Hydrogenophaga sp. SL48: one gene and its partner. The main gene of each other region encodes a partner of the protein of the gene in region 2 in a complex. Links are inferred from orthologs where the notes say so. Each region holds a gene or a part of one and is shown on either strand. Other genes may lie near its edges.

Region 1 (8,876 bases), 1.1 Mb from region 2 along the record:
CGCCCTTGAGCGCCAGGTTGTTGGACTCGGTGGCGCCACTGGTCCACACAATTTCGCGCGGATCGGCGTTGATGAGCGCAGCCACCTGATCGCGGGCGGTCTCGACCGCTTTTTCAGCTTCCCAGCCCCAGGCGTGGCTGCGCGAGGCCGGGTTGCCGAAATGCTCGCGCAACCAGGGAATCATGGCGTCCACCACCCGCGGATCGCAGGGGTTGGTGGCGCTGTAGTCCATGTAGATGGGAAAGTGTGGTGTGCTCATGGCTGGCAAAGAGAGGGGCTGGCTGGGCGTTGGAGGTCGCGTTTCGTCGGCGCCAGGGGGCGCTCTCGAGCCGCTTCACCCGTTATTTGGAGAATGCGTTACCGAGGGCAAACACCGAGTTGGGTGCATTGACTCGGATCGGCTTGACCACCGGCGCGCTGGAAATGGCGCGTTTGATCATGGGGGCGTTTTCCACCACCACGCCCTTGGCCAGCTGCTCTTCCACGAGCGACTGCAGGGACACGGAGTCGAGAAAATCCACCATCTTGGCGTTCAACGCAGCCCACAGCTCGTGGGTCATGCAGCGGTTGCCTTCGCCCAGGCAGTTTTCCTTGCCGCCGCATTGTGTGGCGTCGATCGGCTCGTCCACCGACACGATGATGTCGGCGACGGTGATGTCGGACGCCTTGCGCCCGAGGGTGTAGCCGCCGCCCGGTCCACGGGTGGACTCCACCAGCTCGTGGCGACGCAGCTTGCCAAACAGCTGTTCCAGGTAGGAGAGCGAAATCTGCTGACGCTGGCTGATGGCCGCCAGGGTGACTGGCCCATTGTTCTGGCGCAGGGCCAGGTCGATCATGGCTGTGACCGCGAAGCGGCCTTTGGTCGTGAGGCGCATGTGAGGCTCCTGTTCGTGAGGCTTGGTCGTTGTGAATGGCTGGCTGAAACACCCGGTGTCCTGGCCAGCGACTTCTCCACCCACCCCAACTGCATCAAGTGCAGCTGCATCGTCAAACTGTTATCCGACTGTTTTTATCGAGTATACCCCATACCCCAGTAATGCGCTGGGTCTTCCCGGGCGCACGGCTGCTCCTTGACCACCCTGAAAGTCAGAGCAGAATCGCCTGTCCCGGTTCCCGGGTCTGCATCGAGAAACCATCGAATGGAGGGGACTGCAAGGGAAACAGGAAGCGCACACAGGTGCCCGGGTTGGCTCCGTCAAAGTGAACCTGTACCCCCAGCTCTGCCGCTCGCAGACGGATGTGGCCGATCCCCCGTCCTCCATCTCTCACCGTGCCGTCAGGCGGTGCATCCAGCCCGACACCGTCGTCACTGACACTGAGCTCGACGCACCCGTCGACTTCCAGCGTGCGCACCGTCACGCGGCTGGCCTGCGCATGCTTCACGATGTTGGCGAACACCTCTTGCAGACAACGGAACACGTGCAGCACACCCTGCGCCTCCAGGCCGGGAATGGCGGGCACGTCCTGCACCTGCCAGTCCAGGTCGATGCGTGCCGCCTGAAGCGCAGGTGCGATGCGCTGGCGCAGGGTCCCCAGGATGGTGGGCAGGTCACCCTCCATCGGTTCCAGAGAGTCCAGCGTCATGCGCAGGTCTTCCAGCGCGTGATTGAGCATCGCGGCCACCGCCGCACTGTCCACCTGCCCGCCGCTGCTGCGGACCACGTTCAGGGCCTGCACCAGCTGACTGCCCAGGCCGTCGTGCATGTCCCGCGTGAGGCGCCGGCGTTCGCACTCCAGCACCCGCTGGCTTTCCACAAGTCGCAGGCGTTCAAACAGGCGGTGCAGCTCGCTCTCGCGCTCACTCACCTTCTGGGCCAGTTCAGCGTTCAGGCGCCCCACCTGCTCCATCGACGAAGCGGTGCGGCGCACCAGCACCCAGCCCAGGGCATACAACAGCATCAGTGAGCCCACATTCATCCACCGGATGTCGGCATCACCGGGCGCCCCCATGTTGACCACCGCAAAGTCACGCACCCCTGTGGCCATGGTGGCCGCACCCACGAGCACCATGAGGCGCTGATTGGAGTCCAGCCCCCAGCGGGCACGATGGAAGAGCTTGACCAGTGCCACGGCGGACGTGGCCGTGATGATGCCCATCCAGAGGCGGTACATGTCGTATTGGTTGAAATAGACCGTGACCGCCAGCCACACCGGCCCGACCACCAGCAAACCATTGACGAAGTTGCGGATGTAACCCTGCCGGTATTCAAAGAGTTCCCACATGAACAGGTACAGACAACCGCAGTAGACGGTAAAGGACAGCTTGTGGAGGTAATACCAGACCTCGAAAGGCATGGGTGGCGTTTCCATGGGCGTCAGCGCCAGGCGCACGGTCCAGGCGAATGTCGCGCCTACGAGCAGACCGAACATGCGTTCACGGGTCTGCAACCACATCAGCAGCGACATCAGGCCCACCATGAGCGAACAGGCCGCCACCATCCACGTGGCATACACCTGCCACCACATGAGCTGCTCATAGCGGTGGTTCAAGGCATCGGCGTCGCCGAGATGGACGATGGAGAGCCCGCTCTTGCGCAAGGGCTGACCCTTCACCTCGATGTCCAGCTGGTTGGCACCTGGATCAGCAGCAAGCCATGCCTTGGGAAAGAGCACCAGGTGAGGGACCAGCGAGGTGTCGACAAAGCCGGACCGTGCCCAGAAACGGTCGCTCACCTCATGTCCGTTCAGCCACACGCGGTAGCGCGCGCCCACGCGGGGCAACAACAAGCCAAGCGGGCGTTCGGTGCCCAGGCTGGCGGGCCAGTCCAGCCGGTAACGGGCCTCACCATGCCAAGGTGGCGTCTGGTCGTCCCACACATGCGGCAAACTCACCGTGGTGTGCAGAGCGACACCCGACTGGCTGTGGGTGACCTGCGCATGACGGATCGCGTAGGCACCGTCGACCGCCCCGGTTCGAGACACCCACAGCAGGGCGATGAAGAGCGCCAGCACCAGCAACCCGGCCCACAGATAGGCTGGCGTGCCCAGTATCCGCCGGGTCAGGGCACCCGTTGGCATCACAGCAACCCACGCTTCTGCGCCACCCGGACCACCTGCACACGACTGTGGACCGCGAGCTTGCGGTACAGGTTCTTGATGTGCGAGCCCACCGTGGCGGGGGAAATGGTCAGGCGCTGAGCGATCTCCTTGTTCACGTAGCCCTGAGCCACCAGCCTGAGCACCTCGGTCTCGCGCTCGGACAACAGCACATCGTGGAGGACCAGCGAGGGAGCGGGCGCGTCCGGTGCGACACGGAACTGCTTCAGCAGCATCCGAGCCAGCAGCGGCGAAATGGGGGCGCCGCCATCGCGGATCTGCTCGATCGCAGCGATCAGCTCATCCGACCGGCAACCTTTGAGAACGTACCCTGTAGCGCCTGCCTGCAGTGCCGCCACCAAGCTCGACTCGCCACCGAACACCGTGAACACCAGCAATTCGGCATCGGGCCGTTCGTGCGCCAGCCAGCGCAACAGCTCCTCCCCGCGTCCGTCCGGAAGCCCGAGGTCCACCAGAAACACATTCGCGCGACCCGCCAGGGCGTGCTGGCGAGCGTGATCCACGCTGCCCGAGTGGCCCACCAGACGCCACGATGGGCGCGACACCAGTGCCCGCTGGACAAACTGCACGATGGAGGGGTCGTCTTCGATCAGATAGATGCGCGTGGCACCGTCCGTGGCGGGCAACTCGTGCGGCTCAGGCAGAACTGACATGGGTGGAGTGGCGTCTTCTTATGGGAGATGCCCACGACCCGGCTCTGTTGGCCGGCCCCGGCGTGGGCGCTTGGCCCTCCATTGTGGGGCAGAACCTCAGGCCAGCTGGTCACGCCCCGAAGCGCCAAACAGCTGGGCCTTGAGGTGCGCCAACTGGTCTCGCACCCCCGCCGCCTTCTCGAATTCGAGGTTGCGCGCGTGCTCCAGCATCAGCTTCTCCAGCCGCTTGATCTCACGCGCCACATCCTTCTCGCTCATGTCGTCCACGCTGGCGCGCAGCGCGCTCTCGGCGGCCAGGCGGTCGGCTTCCTTGCCAGCCTTTTCGCTGTACACACCGTCGATCAGGTCCTTGATGCGCTTGTTGATGCTGCGCGGCTCGATGCCCATGGCCAGGTTGTGCGCGATCTGTTTGGTGCGGCGCCGCTCGGTCTCGCCGATGGCGCGCGCCATCGAATCGGTGGTGCGGTCGGCGTACAGGATGGCGCGGCCGTTCAGGTTGCGAGCGGCGCGGCCGATGGTCTGGATCAGGCTGCGTTCGGAGCGCAGGAAGCCCTCCTTGTCCGCATCGAGAATCGCCACCAGCGACACCTCGGGAATGTCGATGCCCTCGCGCAGCAGGTTGATGCCGACCAGCACGTCGAACGCGCCCAGTCGCAGGTCGCGCAGAATTTCCACGCGCTCGACGGTGTCCACATCGCTGTGCAGGTAACGCACCTTGACGCCGTTTTCCGTCAGGTAGTCGGTCAGCTGCTCGGCCATGCGCTTGGTCAGCGTGGTGATGAGCACGCGCTCGTTCTTCTCGACACGGATGCGGATTTCCTGCAGCACGTCGTCCACCTGGTGGGTGGCGGGTCGCACCTCCACCTCCGGGTCCACCAGACCGGTGGGGCGCACCAGTTGCTCCACCACCTGGCCCGAGTGCGTCTTTTCGTAGTCGGCCGGCGTGGCCGAAACGAACACCACCTGGCGCATGCGCTGCTCGAACTCTTCGAGCTTGAGCGGCCGGTTGTCCAGCGCGCTGGGCAGGCGGAAGCCGTACTCCACCAGCGTGGTCTTGCGCGCGCGGTCGCCGTTGTACATGCCGCCGAACTGGCCCATGAGCACGTGGCTCTCGTCCAGGAACATCAGCGCGTCTTTGGGCAGGTAGTCCGTCAGCGTGGACGGCGGCTCGCCCTCAGCGCTGCCCGACAGGTGGCGCGAGTAGTTTTCAATGCCCTTGCAGTGGCCCACCTCGCTGAGCATTTCCAGGTCAAACCGGGTGCGCTGCTCCAGCCGCTGCGCCTCCACCAGCTTGCCCATGCCCACCAGCTGGCCCAGGCGCTCGCGCAGCTCGTCCTTGATCAGCTCCACCGCGTTGAGCACCTGCTCGCGCGGCGTCACGTAGTGACTGCTGGGGTAGACCGTGAAGCGGGGGATCTTCTGCCGCACCTTGCCGGTGAGCGGGTCGAACAGTTGCAGGGTTTCGATCTCGTCGTCGAACAGCTCGATGCGGATCGCCATCTCGCTGTGTTCGGCCGGAAACACATCGATGGTGTCACCGCGCACGCGGAACTTGCCGCGCGAAAAATCGGCCTCGTTGCGCGCGTACTGCATGCGCACCAGCTGCGCGATCAGGTCGCGCTGGCCCATCTTGTCGCCCACCCGCAGCAGCATCACCATCTGGTGGTAGCTCTCGGGTTTGCCGATGCCGTAGATCGCCGACACCGTGGCCACGATCACCACATCGCGCCGCTCCAGGATGCTCTTGGTGCAACTCAGCCGCATCTGCTCGATGTGCTCGTTGATCGCGCTGTCCTTCTCGATGAACAGGTCGCGCTGCGGCACATAGGCCTCGGGCTGGTAGTAGTCGTAGTAGCTGACGAAGTACTCGACCGCGTTCTTCGGGAAGAACTCGCGGAACTCGCTGTACAGCTGCGCGGCCAGCGTCTTGTTGGGCGCGAACACGATGGCCGGGCGCCCCAGGCGGGCGATCACGTTGGCCATGGTGAAGGTTTTGCCCGAGCCGGTCACGCCCAGCAAGGTCTGGAACACCTCACCATCGTTCACACCCTCCACCAGTTGCGCAATCGCGGTGGGCTGGTCACCCGCCGGCGGATAGGGCATGAAGAGCTCGAACGGTGAACCGGGAAAGCGAACGAATTCACCCTCTGGCACGGTCGGTTCCTCAACAAGGCTCAGGGAAGCGGACGGGGAGGCGGACATGGGCGGATAAAATTGCGGGACAACCCGACAGCCTACCGCAATCAGCGCTGGGCTGCCTGGGCAGCGAATCCCCCACAGCCCCTGCGCATTCAACACTTCAGGACCTCTGACATGTCTTTGTTCACCGCCGTCGAAATGGCCCCCCGCGACCCCATCCTGGGTCTGAACGAGCAGTTCGCTGCCGACACCAACCCCAACAAGGTCAACCTCGGCGTGGGCGTGTATTTCGACGACACCGGCAAGCTGCCCCTGCTGCAGTGCGTGCAGGCGGCTGAAAAAGCCATGATGGAGAAGCCCACCGCCCGTGGTTACCTGCCCATCGACGGCATCGTCGCTTACGACGCGGCCGTCAAGGGCCTGGTCTTTGGCGCGGACAGCGACGTCGTCAAAAGTGGCCGCGTGGCCACGGTGCAAGGCATCGGCGGCACGGGCGGCCTGAAGATCGGCGCCGACTTCCTGAAGAAGGTCAGCCCCAACGCCACCGTGCTGATCTCCGACCCCAGCTGGGAGAACCACCGAGCCCTGTTCACCAGCGCCGGCTTCGCCGTGGACACCTACGCCTACTACGACGCCGAGAAGCGCGATGTGGACTTTGACGGCATGCTGGCCAGCCTGAATGCCGCAGCGCCCGGCACCATCGTGCTGCTGCACGCCTGCTGCCACAACCCCACCGGCTACGACATCACCCCCGCCCAGTGGGACCAGGTGATCGCCGTGGTCAAGGCCAGGGGCCTGACCCCGTTCCTCGACATGGCCTACCAGGGTTTCGGTTACGGCATCGCCGAAGACGGCGCCGTGATCGGCAAGTTCGTGGCCGCCGGCCTGACCTTCTTTGTATCCACCAGCTTCTCCAAGAGCTTCAGCCTGTACGGCGAGCGCGTGGGCGCCCTGTCGGTGGTCTGCGAAAGCAAGGAAGAATGCGACCGCGTGCTGTCGCAGCTCAAGATCGTCATCCGCACCAACTACTCCAACCCGCCGATCCACGGCGGTGCCGTGGTCGCCGCGGTGCTGAACAACCCCGAGCTGCGCGCCCTGTGGGAAAAAGAGCTGGGCGAGATGCGCGTGCGCATCAAGGCCATGCGCCAGAAGCTGGTGGACGGCCTGAAGGCCGCCGGCGTGAAGCAGGACATGAGCTTCATCACCACCCAGATCGGCATGTTCAGCTACTCGGGCCTCACCAAGGACCAGATGGTGCGCCTGCGCAGCGAGTTCGGCGTCTACGGCACCGACACCGGCCGCATGTGCGTGGCCGCGCTCAACAGCAAGAACATCGACTACGTCTGCCAGGCCATCGCCAAAGTGGTCTGAACCTGCCCCCACCCAGCAAAAAGCCGCTCCTGGAGCGGCTTTTTGCTGGGTGGCCTCACTCCCTGCGGTTCGGCTTGTGGCGACCCTGAAAACCGGGCCGGTCATTCTTTCACAAAGGTGACAAAAGCCCGGGGAAATTAGGTGTTTCCACCGTTTCGGGTCTTGCCACATGCTGTTATATTGCACTGCAACATAACCATTGGTTCCCCCATGCTCTACCAGATTTACGAAACCCAGCGCTCCATGATGGAGCCGTTCGCGGACCTGGCCGAGGTCGCCGCCAAGCTCTACAACAACCCTGCGCTGCCATTGGCGCAGATGCCGCTGGCGCAGCGGGTGGCAGCGGGCTACGACCTCATGCACCGCCTGGGCAAGGACTACGAAAAACCGGTGTTCGGTATCACCACCGCCGATGTGGACGGGGTGGACGTGGCGATTTTCGAGCGCATCGAGATCGACAAGCCGTTCTGCGAACTGCGCCGCTTCAAGCGCTTCACCGACGACTCCGCCACCCTGGGCAAGCTCAAGGGCCAGCCGGTCGTGCTGATCGTGGCCCCGCTCTCGGGCCACTACGCCACCCTGCTGCGCGACACCGTGCGCACCATGTTGAAAGACCACAAGGTCTACATCACCGACTGGAAGAACGCGCGCCTGGTTCCGCTGTCCGAGGGTGAGTTCCACCTCGACGACTATGTGAACTACGTGCAGGAATTCATCCGCTACCTGCAGAAGAACTACGGCAACTGCCACGTGATGAGCGTGTGCCAGCCCACCGTGCCGGTGCTGGCCGCCGTGTCGCTGATGGCCAGCCGCGGCGAAACCACGCCGCTGTCCATGACCATGATGGGCGGCCCCATCGACGCCAGCAAATCGCCCACCGCGGTGAACAACCTGGCCACGCAGCGCAGCCACAGCTGGTTTGAAAACAACGTGATCTACCGGGTGCCGAGCAACTTCCCTGGTGCCGGCCGCCGCGTCTACCCCGGTTTCCTGCAGCACACCGGCTTTGTGGCCATGAACCCCGACCGCCACGCCACCAGCCACTACGACTACTTCAAAGACCTGATCAAGGGCGACAACTCCAGCGTCGAGAGCCACCGCAAGTTCTACGACGAGTACAACGCCGTGCTCGACATGGACGCCGACTACTACCTCGAAACCATCGAGACCGTGTTCCAGGACTTCAAGCTGGTCAATGGCACCTGGGACGTGAAGAACGAAGCCGGCAAGGTCGAGCGCGTGCGCCCCGAAGACATCGCCACCACCGGTCTGCTGACCGTGGAAGGTGAGCTGGACGACATCTCGGGCTCGGGCCAGACGGCTGCGGCGCACGACCTGTGCACCAGCATCCCCAAGACGCACCAGATGCACTACGAAGCCAAGGGCGCGGGCCACTACGGCATTTTCAGCGGCCGCCGCTGGCGCGAGATGGTGTACCCGGTGGTCAAGACCTTCATCCTGGCGCACCAGCCCAAGGCGGCGGCTCCCGACACGGCCCCTGCGGCGGTGGCCCCACCGGCCGAACGCCCCGCGCGCCAGTCCGCGGTCGTGGTGAAGCCTGTGGCCAAAAAGGCCACGCCCAAGGTGGCAGCCAAGCCCGTGGTCAAGGCTGCGGTCAAGGCCGTGGCCGCGAGCAAAACCGCATCCAAGCCCGTG
Region 2 (9,006 bases):
TGTTCGCGGAGCCCACCCAGGGCGCCGATTTCGTGTTCGTCGAGCGCTGGGATTTTCACAAATGAGCCGTCGCCTCGTGTACGTGGTCGGGCCCTCGGGCGCCGGCAAAGACAGCGTGCTGGGCTGGGTGCGTCACCACCTGACTCCCGTGCCGGCCATCCACTGGGCGCGGCGCACCATCACCCGCGCGGCGCGCCCGGGCGACGAGGTGCACGAGGCGGTGGACGAGCTGCAATTCCTGGCCTTGCGCGAACGGGGGGCCTTCGCGCTCAACTGGCAGGCCAACGGGCTTCACTACGGCATTCGCCACTGTGAAACCGCGCCGCTCGATCACGGCCACTGGGTGCTCGTTAACGGCTCCCGCGGTCACCTGGACACCACCCGTTCGCGCTTTCCGGGGGTGGCCGTGGTGCACATCTCCGCCAGCCCCGACACCCTGCGCCAGCGCCTGCTGGCGCGCGGCCGGGAAGGCCCGGCGGAGGTCGAGGCGCGCATCCACCGCACGCAGGCACTGCCGCCGACCCACGCCATCGAGATCCTGAACGACGGTGCGCTGGACGACGCGGGCCGCCAGCTTCTCAGCCACCTTCAGAACCTGCCCGGATGGCCTCAATGAGTTTCACCCACATCGCATCGTTCAACGTCGGCGAAGCCAGGCAGCTCGGCCTGGCGCCCAGCATCGCCCCCACGGCCGTCATCCAGGACTGCCGTTTCGGCCGCTACACCGAGGTCGGCGACCACGCGCGCCTGACCGACAGCGTGCTCGACGACTACTCGTACCTGGAGCGGGGCTGCGACATCATGTCGACCGACATCGGCAAGTTCAGCAACATCGCGGCCATGGTGCGCATCAACCCGGGCTTCCACCCCATGGAGCGCCCCACGCTGCACCACTTCACCTACCGCCGCGCCAGGTACGGCCTGGCGCCGGAAGACGATGCGAGCTTCTTCGAGTGGCGCCGCCGCCAGCGCGTGGGCATCGGTCACGACACCTGGATCGGCCACGGTGTGGTGATCATGCCGGGCGTGACCATCGGCAACGGGGCCGTGATCGGCAGCAACTCGGTGGTCACCAAAGACGTGCCGGCCTACGCCATCGCGGCAGGCGCTCCGGCGAAGGTCCTGCGCCAGCGCTTCACAAGATCCATTGCCAGCGCCATCGAGTCCACCGCCTGGTGGGACTGGGACCACGACACGCTGGCCGAGCGCATGGACGACTTCTGCGACCTGCGGCGCTTCCTGTCCCGGTACGCCGCATGACCCCGGAGCCGAACAGCCTGCACACAGGCCCGACCCGGTTGAAGGTGGTCACGTTCAACACCTGGAAGTGCGACGGAGACTACCCCCGGCGCCTGGAGACGATGTGCGAGCAGATGCAGGCCCTGGACGCCGATGTGTTCGCGCTGCAGGAATGTTTCGCCACGCTCGACGGCAGCACCGACACCGCCCGAACCCTGGCACAGCACCTGGGCATGCACCTGCACACCGCCCCGGCCCGCCGCAAGCCGCGCTGGTTTCAAGGCGGGTGGGTGGACAGCTTCTCGTCGCTGGCCGTGCTGACGCGCTCGCCCATCCGTTCCGGCGACCGGGTCGAGCTGCCTTCATCGGTGGCCGATGGGGGCCGGGTGGCCCAGATCTGCTCGCTGGAGGTGGCGGGTCGGTCGGTGCTGCTGGTCCATGCCCACCTGTCGCACCTGGAGGGCGGCGGTGCGTTGCGCGCCGAACAGTTGCGCGCCCTGCTGGGCCGCCCGGTGTGGATGCCACGGCACGACATCGCCCTGATCTGCGGCGACTTCAACGCCTCCATGGACTCGCCTGAACTGGCCCGGTTTCTGGAGCCTCCCTGGGGCCTGGTCGATGCGCACGAGCAGGCCGGCGCGGGCGCCAAGGTGACGTACCACACGCCCGAAGGACAGGGCCTGAACCTGGACCAGGTTCTCTGCATGCCCAGCTGCTCCCAGGCACCGGTGGTCTGTGTGGGCGCGTCGGTGGTGCTGAACGCACCCGCGCAGCCTTCGGGTGTGTTCCCCAGCGATCACGCGGGCGTGAGCGTCACCTTCAGCGTGGGCTGAGCCTCACCACGGACCGTGCCCGGCTGCCCCGCCCGCATGCCGGCCCATCGCCCGTGAGCAGCGCCTGCAACGGGCTCTCATCCGACCTCCCTGAAGGCCCTTCAGCGGCAGGTCTCTTCACGCCTCCGTCACATTTCTGTCATCAAAACCCCTGCCCTGGCCGGTATGCTGTGCGCCATGGGTAAACCATTAGGTCTTTGGTTTAACCAACCATTTACAAACCGTTGAGAGAGAGCGAGTTCACATGAGAGCCCTGAAAAAAGCCCGAAAGCTGATCGAAAACAAGTCCGGAAAACCGGCCGCCGACACCTTGTCGCGCCTGGTGCTCGCCCTGGAATCCGAGGTCCCGTTCCTGCTGTCGGATCTGTACAGCCTGGACTACGACGATTTCAACCTGGCCATGGAGGTCATGGCCGAGTGGCGGCTCGACCGCTACTACACCAGCAAGGCCGTGTTGCTGGACCTGTCCATGCAGGAGACCCTCCAGAAAGCCCAGCCCGGCGCCGAAGCCCCCAAGGCGGCGGTCGCGAAAGCCGACTGACCTGCCGCCTCCACCGCGCCCAGCGGCGCGTGCCCCACCACCCCTGCCCCGCGTCCGCCGGCAGGGGTTTTTTTTCGCCCAACACACCGCGACGGCGTGTTGAAGGGCGCGACTTCACGGTGGTGACACATGGGAACCGTAGGCTGCTCGGTTTGTTCCCAGCCTCCCACCCTTCTCATGCACACCCTTCGTCTCTGCACCTTGACCGCGGCCCTCGCGGCTTCCCTTGCTTTCTCCTCGCTGGCGCGCTCGGCGCAGCCGGTCCCACCCGTCGGCGCGTTTGCCATGGTCCACCACCTGGCGGTGGACGGCGTGGCCGAGATCGTGGCGGCCACGCCCGACGGCATGACGCTGGTCTACACCAGCGCCGACGCCGGGGTGCTGGGGCTGATCGACATCACACGCCCTGAACAACCGGTGCTGCTGCCGCGCGTGGACGTGCAGCGCATGGGCGTGGGCGAGCCCACGTCGGTCGCCATCAGCCCGGACGGCCGCTACGCCGTGGCGGCGGTGCGCATGGGTGACGACGTGAGCAACGCGCGCCGTGGGTTCCTGCGCGTGTACGACATCCGCAACCCGCGCGCGGTGCAACACGTCAAGGACATCACCGTGGGCGTGGGCCCCGATTCGCTGGCCCTGGTGGGCCAGGGCCGCACGCTGCGCGCCGTGGTGGCGATCGAAGACGAAGAAACCGACGCCAAAGGCGACGCCACGCTCGACGGCCAGCGCCCGGGCCGCATCGACGTGGTGGGCCTGCAAGACCTCTACGGTGGCGCCAGCACCGGCGTGCAGTCCATCGAACTGGTGAAGGCCCTGCAGGCCACGGCAGGCGTGGTCTACCCCAACGACCCGCAGCCGGAGTTTGTGTCTGTCGACGCGCGCGCTCAAAAGGCGGTGGTGTCGCTGCAGGAGAACAATGCGGTGGCGATCCTGGATCTGAGCCACCCGGCGCGAGCCAGGCTGGAACGCGTGTTCTCCATGGGCAACGTGGTCCGCAGCGGCAACGCCGATCTGAAAAAAGACAAGGAGGTGCTGTTCAAGGACAGCTTCACGGCCCGCCGCGAAGCCGACGCGGTGGCGTGGGTCGCGCCCGGTGTGTTTGCCACCGCCAACGAGGGCGACGGCAAGAAGGACAAAGAGGGCGTGCTGCCCGGTGCGCGCGGTTTCACGCTCATGAACACCCGCGGCGAGGTCGTCCATGAAACCGGCGAGCGCACCGAGCTCAACGCGCTGTTGCACGGCCATTACCCCGACGGGCGCTCGGCGGCCAAGGGTGTGGAGATCGAAGGCGTGGCGGCGGGCACGTTCGGTGGCAAGCCCTACCTGTTCGCGGGTTCTGAGCGCGGTGCTTTCGTCGAAGTGCACCGCGTCGAAGCCCCGAAACAGCCGCATTTCGTTCAGCTGCTGCCGACCGGCCTGTCGCCCGAGGGCCTGATCACGGTCACGAAGCGGCGCGACGGCCAGCAGCTGCTGATCACGGCCAACGAGGGCGACGGCTCGCTCAACCTCTACCGCTTTCACGCGCAGGGCGCACCCGCCGCGAGCGAGCCGCAACTGGTGGCGAAGGACGCCAGCATGCCGTGGGGCGCCCTCTCGGGCCTGACCACCGACGGCACGCACCTGTACGCCGTGCCCGACAACGCCTTTGGCCAGTCGCGCATCTTCCGGATCGACCCTTCGCCAGTGCCTCAGGGCCGCATGGTGATCGATCAGGTCACCATGCTCACCTCCACCGACGGCCAGGCATTGAAGGTGGACCCGGAAGGCATCGCCAAGGTGGCCGACGGTTTCTGGATCGCCTCGGAGGGCGCGACGGTCGAGGGCAACGAGCTGATCAAGGTGAACGCCTCGGGCGTGGTGCAGCAGCGCGTGAAGCTGCCCGCCAGCGTGCAGGCCCGGTTCGCCAGCCCCAAGACCGGCACGGGCTTCGAGGGCGTGACCGCGAGCGCCGACGGGCAGACGCTGTACATCGCCATTCAACGGGGCTTCGATGTCAAGCGGCCGCAGGCCGCGATCCTCAAGCTGCACCTGCCCACCGACACCTGGACCACCGCCCTCTACCCGCTGGACCGGCACAGCAAAGACCCGCAGCAGTTCTGGATGGGGCTCTCTGAAATCCAGCTCACCGACGACGGGCGCCTGCTGCTGCTCGAACGCGACAAGGGCGGCGGTGAAGGCCAGGCGATCAACGCCGAGGTCAAGCGGATTTACAGCGTGAAGGCCGCCGACGTCACGGAAGGCGCGACGCTGCAGAAGACCCTGGTGCGCGACCTGCGGAAAGACTTCAACTACCTGCAGGAAAAGGCCGAGGGCATGGTGGTGTTCAAGGGCGATCTGTGGGTGGTGAACGACAACGACGGCGCCGGCTGGACACGCTGGGTCAATGCCGGGAGGCCTTGATACTGCTTGTTGTTGCAATGCAACATTCATGGCAAAGAAATGAGAGTGTCACAGAGCTTTTGCGGTCGCCCGATGAAATACACCCACCTGCTTGCCCAAGGCAGCGGGTGTGGGGAGCGGCGGGGTTTCGCCGCCTCCACATTCACCCAACTTCTGGACAACATCCCATGAAAAAATCCCTCATCGCTCTGGCCGTGCTGGCCGCCTCGGGCGCCGCCATGGCGCAATCGTCTGTCACCGTCTACGGTCGTGTGGACCTGTCGGTGGGCAGCCTCAAGGAACTCGACAAGGGCAGCCAGACCAAGCTGTTCAACGGCGGCGACGGCGGTCTGACGACCTCGCGCCTGGGCTTTCGCGGCACCGAAGACCTCGGTGGCGGCCTGAAGGCCGGCTTCAAGCTGGAGCACCGCCTCGACGCCGACACCGGCACCTCGCAGGACCCGATGTGGAAGGGCGAGTCCACCGTCAGCCTGTCGGGTGGCTTCGGTGAAGTGAAGCTCGGCCGCAGCTCCACCATCTATGACGAAGTGCGTGGCCTGGCCTACAGCAGCAACGTGTTCGACTCGGCCTTCACGCCCGCCGCCAACGGCGTCTGGGGCTCGGGCGGCGACTACAGCAGCCGCTTCAACAACAAGATCACCTACGCCCTCCCCTCGATGGGCGGTGTCTACGGCGGCATCGAATACGCGCTGGACGAAGACGCCACCGTCGACGCCAACATGGTGGGTGCCAAGGTCGGCTACAAGAACGGCCCGCTGAACGTGGCTTTGGGCCTGCAGCAGGAAAAGGGCAAGGAAAACGACTACCTGATGTTCGCCGGTTCGTACGACCTGGGCATGATGAGCCTCTCCGGTGGCTACAACACGCGCAAGGGCAATGACGCCAAGGGCGACGACAACGAACTGACCGTGGGCGTCAACGTGCCCCTGGGCAATGTCAATCTGTCGGTCGGCTACGCCACCAGCAAAACCGAAATCGGTGGCTCCACCGCCGGCAAGTCATCGGGCTTCGGCGTCGGCGCAACCTACGCCCTGTCCAAGCGCACCAAGCTGTACGGCGGCCTGCGTTCGCACAACGTGAAAAACGGTTCGGGCACCAAGACGGCCGACACCCGCCTGTTCGCCCTGGGCCTGCGCCACGACTTCTGATCGTTTTCTCCGGGTCTTGCGCGGGTAGCCAACGCGGCAATCAGAGTCTGCGCAAGTTTTTTCAGCCACCGGCGCTTCGGCGCCGGTGGTTTTTTTCATGGGCCGTCAGTCGTCCACCGGCGTGAGCTTGGCCACCGACAGCGCCAGCCACTTCACGCCATGGCGCGAAAAGCTCACCTGCGCGCGCGCATCGGCGCCCGCACCTTCCAGCGCCAGCACCTTGCCTTCGCCGAACTTGTTGTGGAACACCTTCATGCCGGCCTTGAGGTCGGTGCCGCGGTCGGGCTCGGGGTTGCTCTTGCCCCCCAGGCCTTTGGGGTCGCTGCCCGAGGCCCAGCCGGGTGACCATGCCGGCTGCAGCACGGCGGGCGCCCCCGCACCCCGCGTGCCGTAGCCACCCCGGTTGCCCTGCCAGCCACCGCCACCGCCCGCTCCAGCTGCGCTCGGGTTCCAGGCCGGCTGCTGCGGCGTGAGCCACTTCAGGCAGGCCTCGGGCAGTTCCTCGAAGAAGCGGCTCTTCATGTTGTAGCGCGTCTGGCCGTGCAGCATGCGCGTCTGCGAATGGCTGAGGTACAGGCGTTTGCGCGCCCGCGTGATCGCCACGTACATCAGGCGGCGTTCTTCTTCCAGTCCGTCGCGGTCGCTCATCGAGTTCTCGTGCGGAAACAGGCCCTCCTCCATGCCAGTGATGAACACGCAGTCGAACTCCAGGCCCTTGGCGGCGTGCACCGTCATGAGCTGCACCGCGTCCTGCCCGGCCTGGGCCTGGTTGTCGCCCGATTCGAGCGCGGCGTGCGTGAGGAAGGCCGCGAGCGGGCTCATGGTTTCGCCGGTGTCGGCGTCGGGGGCGAGCGGCTCGTCCACCACGGGCAGCGTCGGGTCGATGCCCTGGCTGGCCGGGCTCTGCGTCAGTGGCGAACCGTCCACCGTGCGCGCCACCGCGTCACGGCCGAAGCCCTCAATGCCCACAAAGCTCTTGGCCGCGCTGACCAGTTCTTCCAGGTTCTCCACCCGGTCCTGCCCTTCGCGTTCGGCGCGGTAGTGCTCCACCAGGCCGCTGTGGTCCAGCACCAGCTCGATGATCTCGGAGAGTGTCATGCCCACCGAGCGCTCGCGCAGCACATCGAGCTTGGCCACGAAGCCGCCGATGGCCGCGCCGGCGCGGCCGGTGACAGCGCTCACTGCGTCGTGCAGCGAACAGCCCGAGGTGCGCGCGACGTCCTGCAGCTGCTCGATGCTGCGCGCCCCGATGCCGCGTGGCGGGAAGTTCACCACGCGCAGGAAACTGGTGTCGTCGTTGGCGTTTTCCAGCAGGCGCAAATAGGCCAGCGCGTGCTTGATTTCGGCGCGCTCGAAGAAGCGCAGTCCGCCGTACACGCGGTAAGGCATGCCGGCGTTGAACAGCGCGGTTTCGACCACGCGGCTCTGCGCGTTGCTGCGGTAAAGCACGGCCATCTCGCTCTTCGGAATGTCTTCGCGCGCGAGCTGCTTCATCTCGTCCACCATCCACTGCGCCTCGGCGAAATCGCTCACCGCCTCGTACACGCGCACTGGCTCGCCAGCGCCTGCGTCGGTGCGCAGGTTCTTGCCCAGGCGGTGGCTGTTGTGGCTGATGAGCTGGTTGGCCGAGTCGAGGATGTTGCTGACGCTGCGGTAGTTCTGCTCCAGCTTGATCTGGTGCTTCACGCGGAACTCGCGCACGAAGTCGGTCATGTTGCCCACGCGCGCGCCGCGGAAGGCGTAGATGCTCTGGTCGTCGTCGCCCACGGCAAACACCGCATTGCCGGAGGGCGTGAGCCCCTCGATAGGCGGTGCGGAAAACATCTTGATCCACGCGTATTGCAGGCGGTTGGTGTCCTGGAACTCGTCGATCAGGATGTGTTTGAAGCGGCGCTGGTAGTGCTCGCGCACCGGGTCGTTGTCGCGCAGAACTTCGTATGAACGCAGCATGAGTTCACCGAAATCCACCACACCTTCGCGCTGGCACTGTTCTTCGTAGAGCGCGTACAGCTCCACCTTCTTGCGCGTCTCTTCGTCGCGCGCGACCACGTCGCCCGGGCGCTGGCCGTCTTCTTTGCAGCCGCTGATGAAATACTGAATCTGTTTGGGCGGATAACGCTCGTCGTCCACGTTGAACTGCTTGCACAGGCGCTTGATGGCCGAGAGCTGGTCTTGCGTATCGAGGATCTGGAAGGTCTGCGGCAGGTTGGCCAGCTTGTGGTGCGCGCGCAGGAAGCGGTTGCACAGGCCGTGGAAGGTGCCGATCCACATGCCGCGCACGTTGACCGGCAACATGCTGGACAGCCGCGTCATCATCTCCTTGGCGGCCTTGTTGGTGAAGGTCACGGCCAGCACACCGCCGGGCGTGACCTGCCCGGTCTGCAGCAGCCAGGCGATGCGGGTGGTGAGCACACGGGTCTTGCCCGAGCCGGCGCCGGCCAGGATGAGCGCGTGTTCGGCGGGGAGGGTGACGGCGGCGCCCTGTTCGGCATTGAGGCCCGCAAGCAGCGGGGACGGGGCAACGGATTCTTCAAACAACATGCTTCGATTGTAGGAAGCCGGGGCACCGCGCCGGGTCTATATGTCCCTGCGTATGAACGCTATAAGCCCGCCATCCGATGGCCGCCCTGTGCCGCGCCGGCCGTAGCGCCTAGAATCAACCACCGGGCCCAAGATTCTTGCGCCCGGTTTCTTTTTGGCCGGATGGATTCCCGCCCGACAGAAGACCGGACCCAAGCCAAGCGCTCTCCCTGTTCATTCACAACAGTTTTCTGGAGCCTGGTTTTATGGAGATATTCGACTACGACAACATCCTGCTGCTGCCGCGCAAATGCCGCGTGGAAAG

What was found.
Region 1: the proteins of IM738_RS11570 (region 2) and uvrB are in contact, whole or in part, in a crystal structure (PDB 7EGT), measured with the Thermus thermophilus proteins. The link is inferred for Hydrogenophaga sp. SL48 from one-to-one orthologs. Residues at the interface, in WP_096412145.1 of Thermus thermophilus: His654, Arg656, Phe657, Gln666, Asp668, Glu669, Lys680, Arg681, Leu682, Ser683, Lys685, Tyr686, Ala687; in WP_096411307.1 of Thermus thermophilus: Glu23, Leu25, Arg26, Asp27, Gly28, Glu29, Arg30, Phe31, Arg55, Glu326, Asp327, Phe328, Glu379, Ser382, Gln383, His398, Gly400, Arg401.

The regions. Positions count from the first base shown.
Region 1 is NZ_CP063400.1:1,366,452-1,375,327, reverse strand. Bases 3,360-6,251 are described here. They hold uvrB (excinuclease ABC subunit UvrB), read right to left. Parts: upstream 5,913-6,251; coding sequence 3,807-5,912; downstream 3,360-3,806. Other genes in these bases: IM738_RS06550 (amino acid aminotransferase), read left to right, coding at 6,024-6,251; IM738_RS06560 (LuxR C-terminal-related transcriptional regulator), read right to left, coding at 3,360-3,710. In the rest of the region: IM738_RS06575 (IscS subfamily cysteine desulfurase), read right to left, coding at 1-259; Fe-S cluster assembly transcriptional regulator IscR, read right to left, coding at 342-875; IM738_RS06565 (sensor histidine kinase), read right to left, coding at 1,087-3,018; more of IM738_RS06560, read right to left, coding at 3,018-3,359; more of IM738_RS06550, read left to right, coding at 6,252-7,220; IM738_RS06545 (polyhydroxyalkanoate depolymerase), read left to right, coding at 7,431-8,876. UniProt on the Escherichia coli protein: The UvrABC repair system catalyzes the recognition and processing of DNA lesions. A damage recognition complex composed of 2 UvrA and 2 UvrB subunits scans DNA for abnormalities.
Region 2 is NZ_CP063400.1:2,433,999-2,443,004, forward strand. Bases 5,985-9,006 are described here. They hold IM738_RS11570 (UvrD-helicase domain-containing protein), read right to left. Parts: upstream 8,703-9,006; coding sequence 6,267-8,702; downstream 5,985-6,266. Other genes in these bases: IM738_RS11565 (porin), read left to right, coding at 5,985-6,161; IM738_RS11575 (GMP reductase), read left to right, coding at 8,948-9,006. Outside these bases: IM738_RS11535 (DUF1045 domain-containing protein), read left to right, coding at 1-65; phosphonate metabolism protein/1,5-bisphosphokinase (PRPP-forming) PhnN, read left to right, coding at 62-616; IM738_RS11545 (DapH/DapD/GlmU-related protein), read left to right, coding at 613-1,260; IM738_RS11550 (endonuclease/exonuclease/phosphatase family protein), read left to right, coding at 1,257-2,072; IM738_RS11555 (hypothetical protein), read left to right, coding at 2,317-2,613; IM738_RS11560 (esterase-like activity of phytase family protein), read left to right, coding at 2,791-5,013; more of IM738_RS11565, read left to right, coding at 5,181-5,984. UniProt on the Escherichia coli protein: A helicase with DNA-dependent ATPase activity. Unwinds DNA duplexes with 3'-5' polarity. Translocates on single-stranded DNA with 3'-5' polarity. Initiates unwinding more efficiently from a nicked substrate than double-stranded DNA.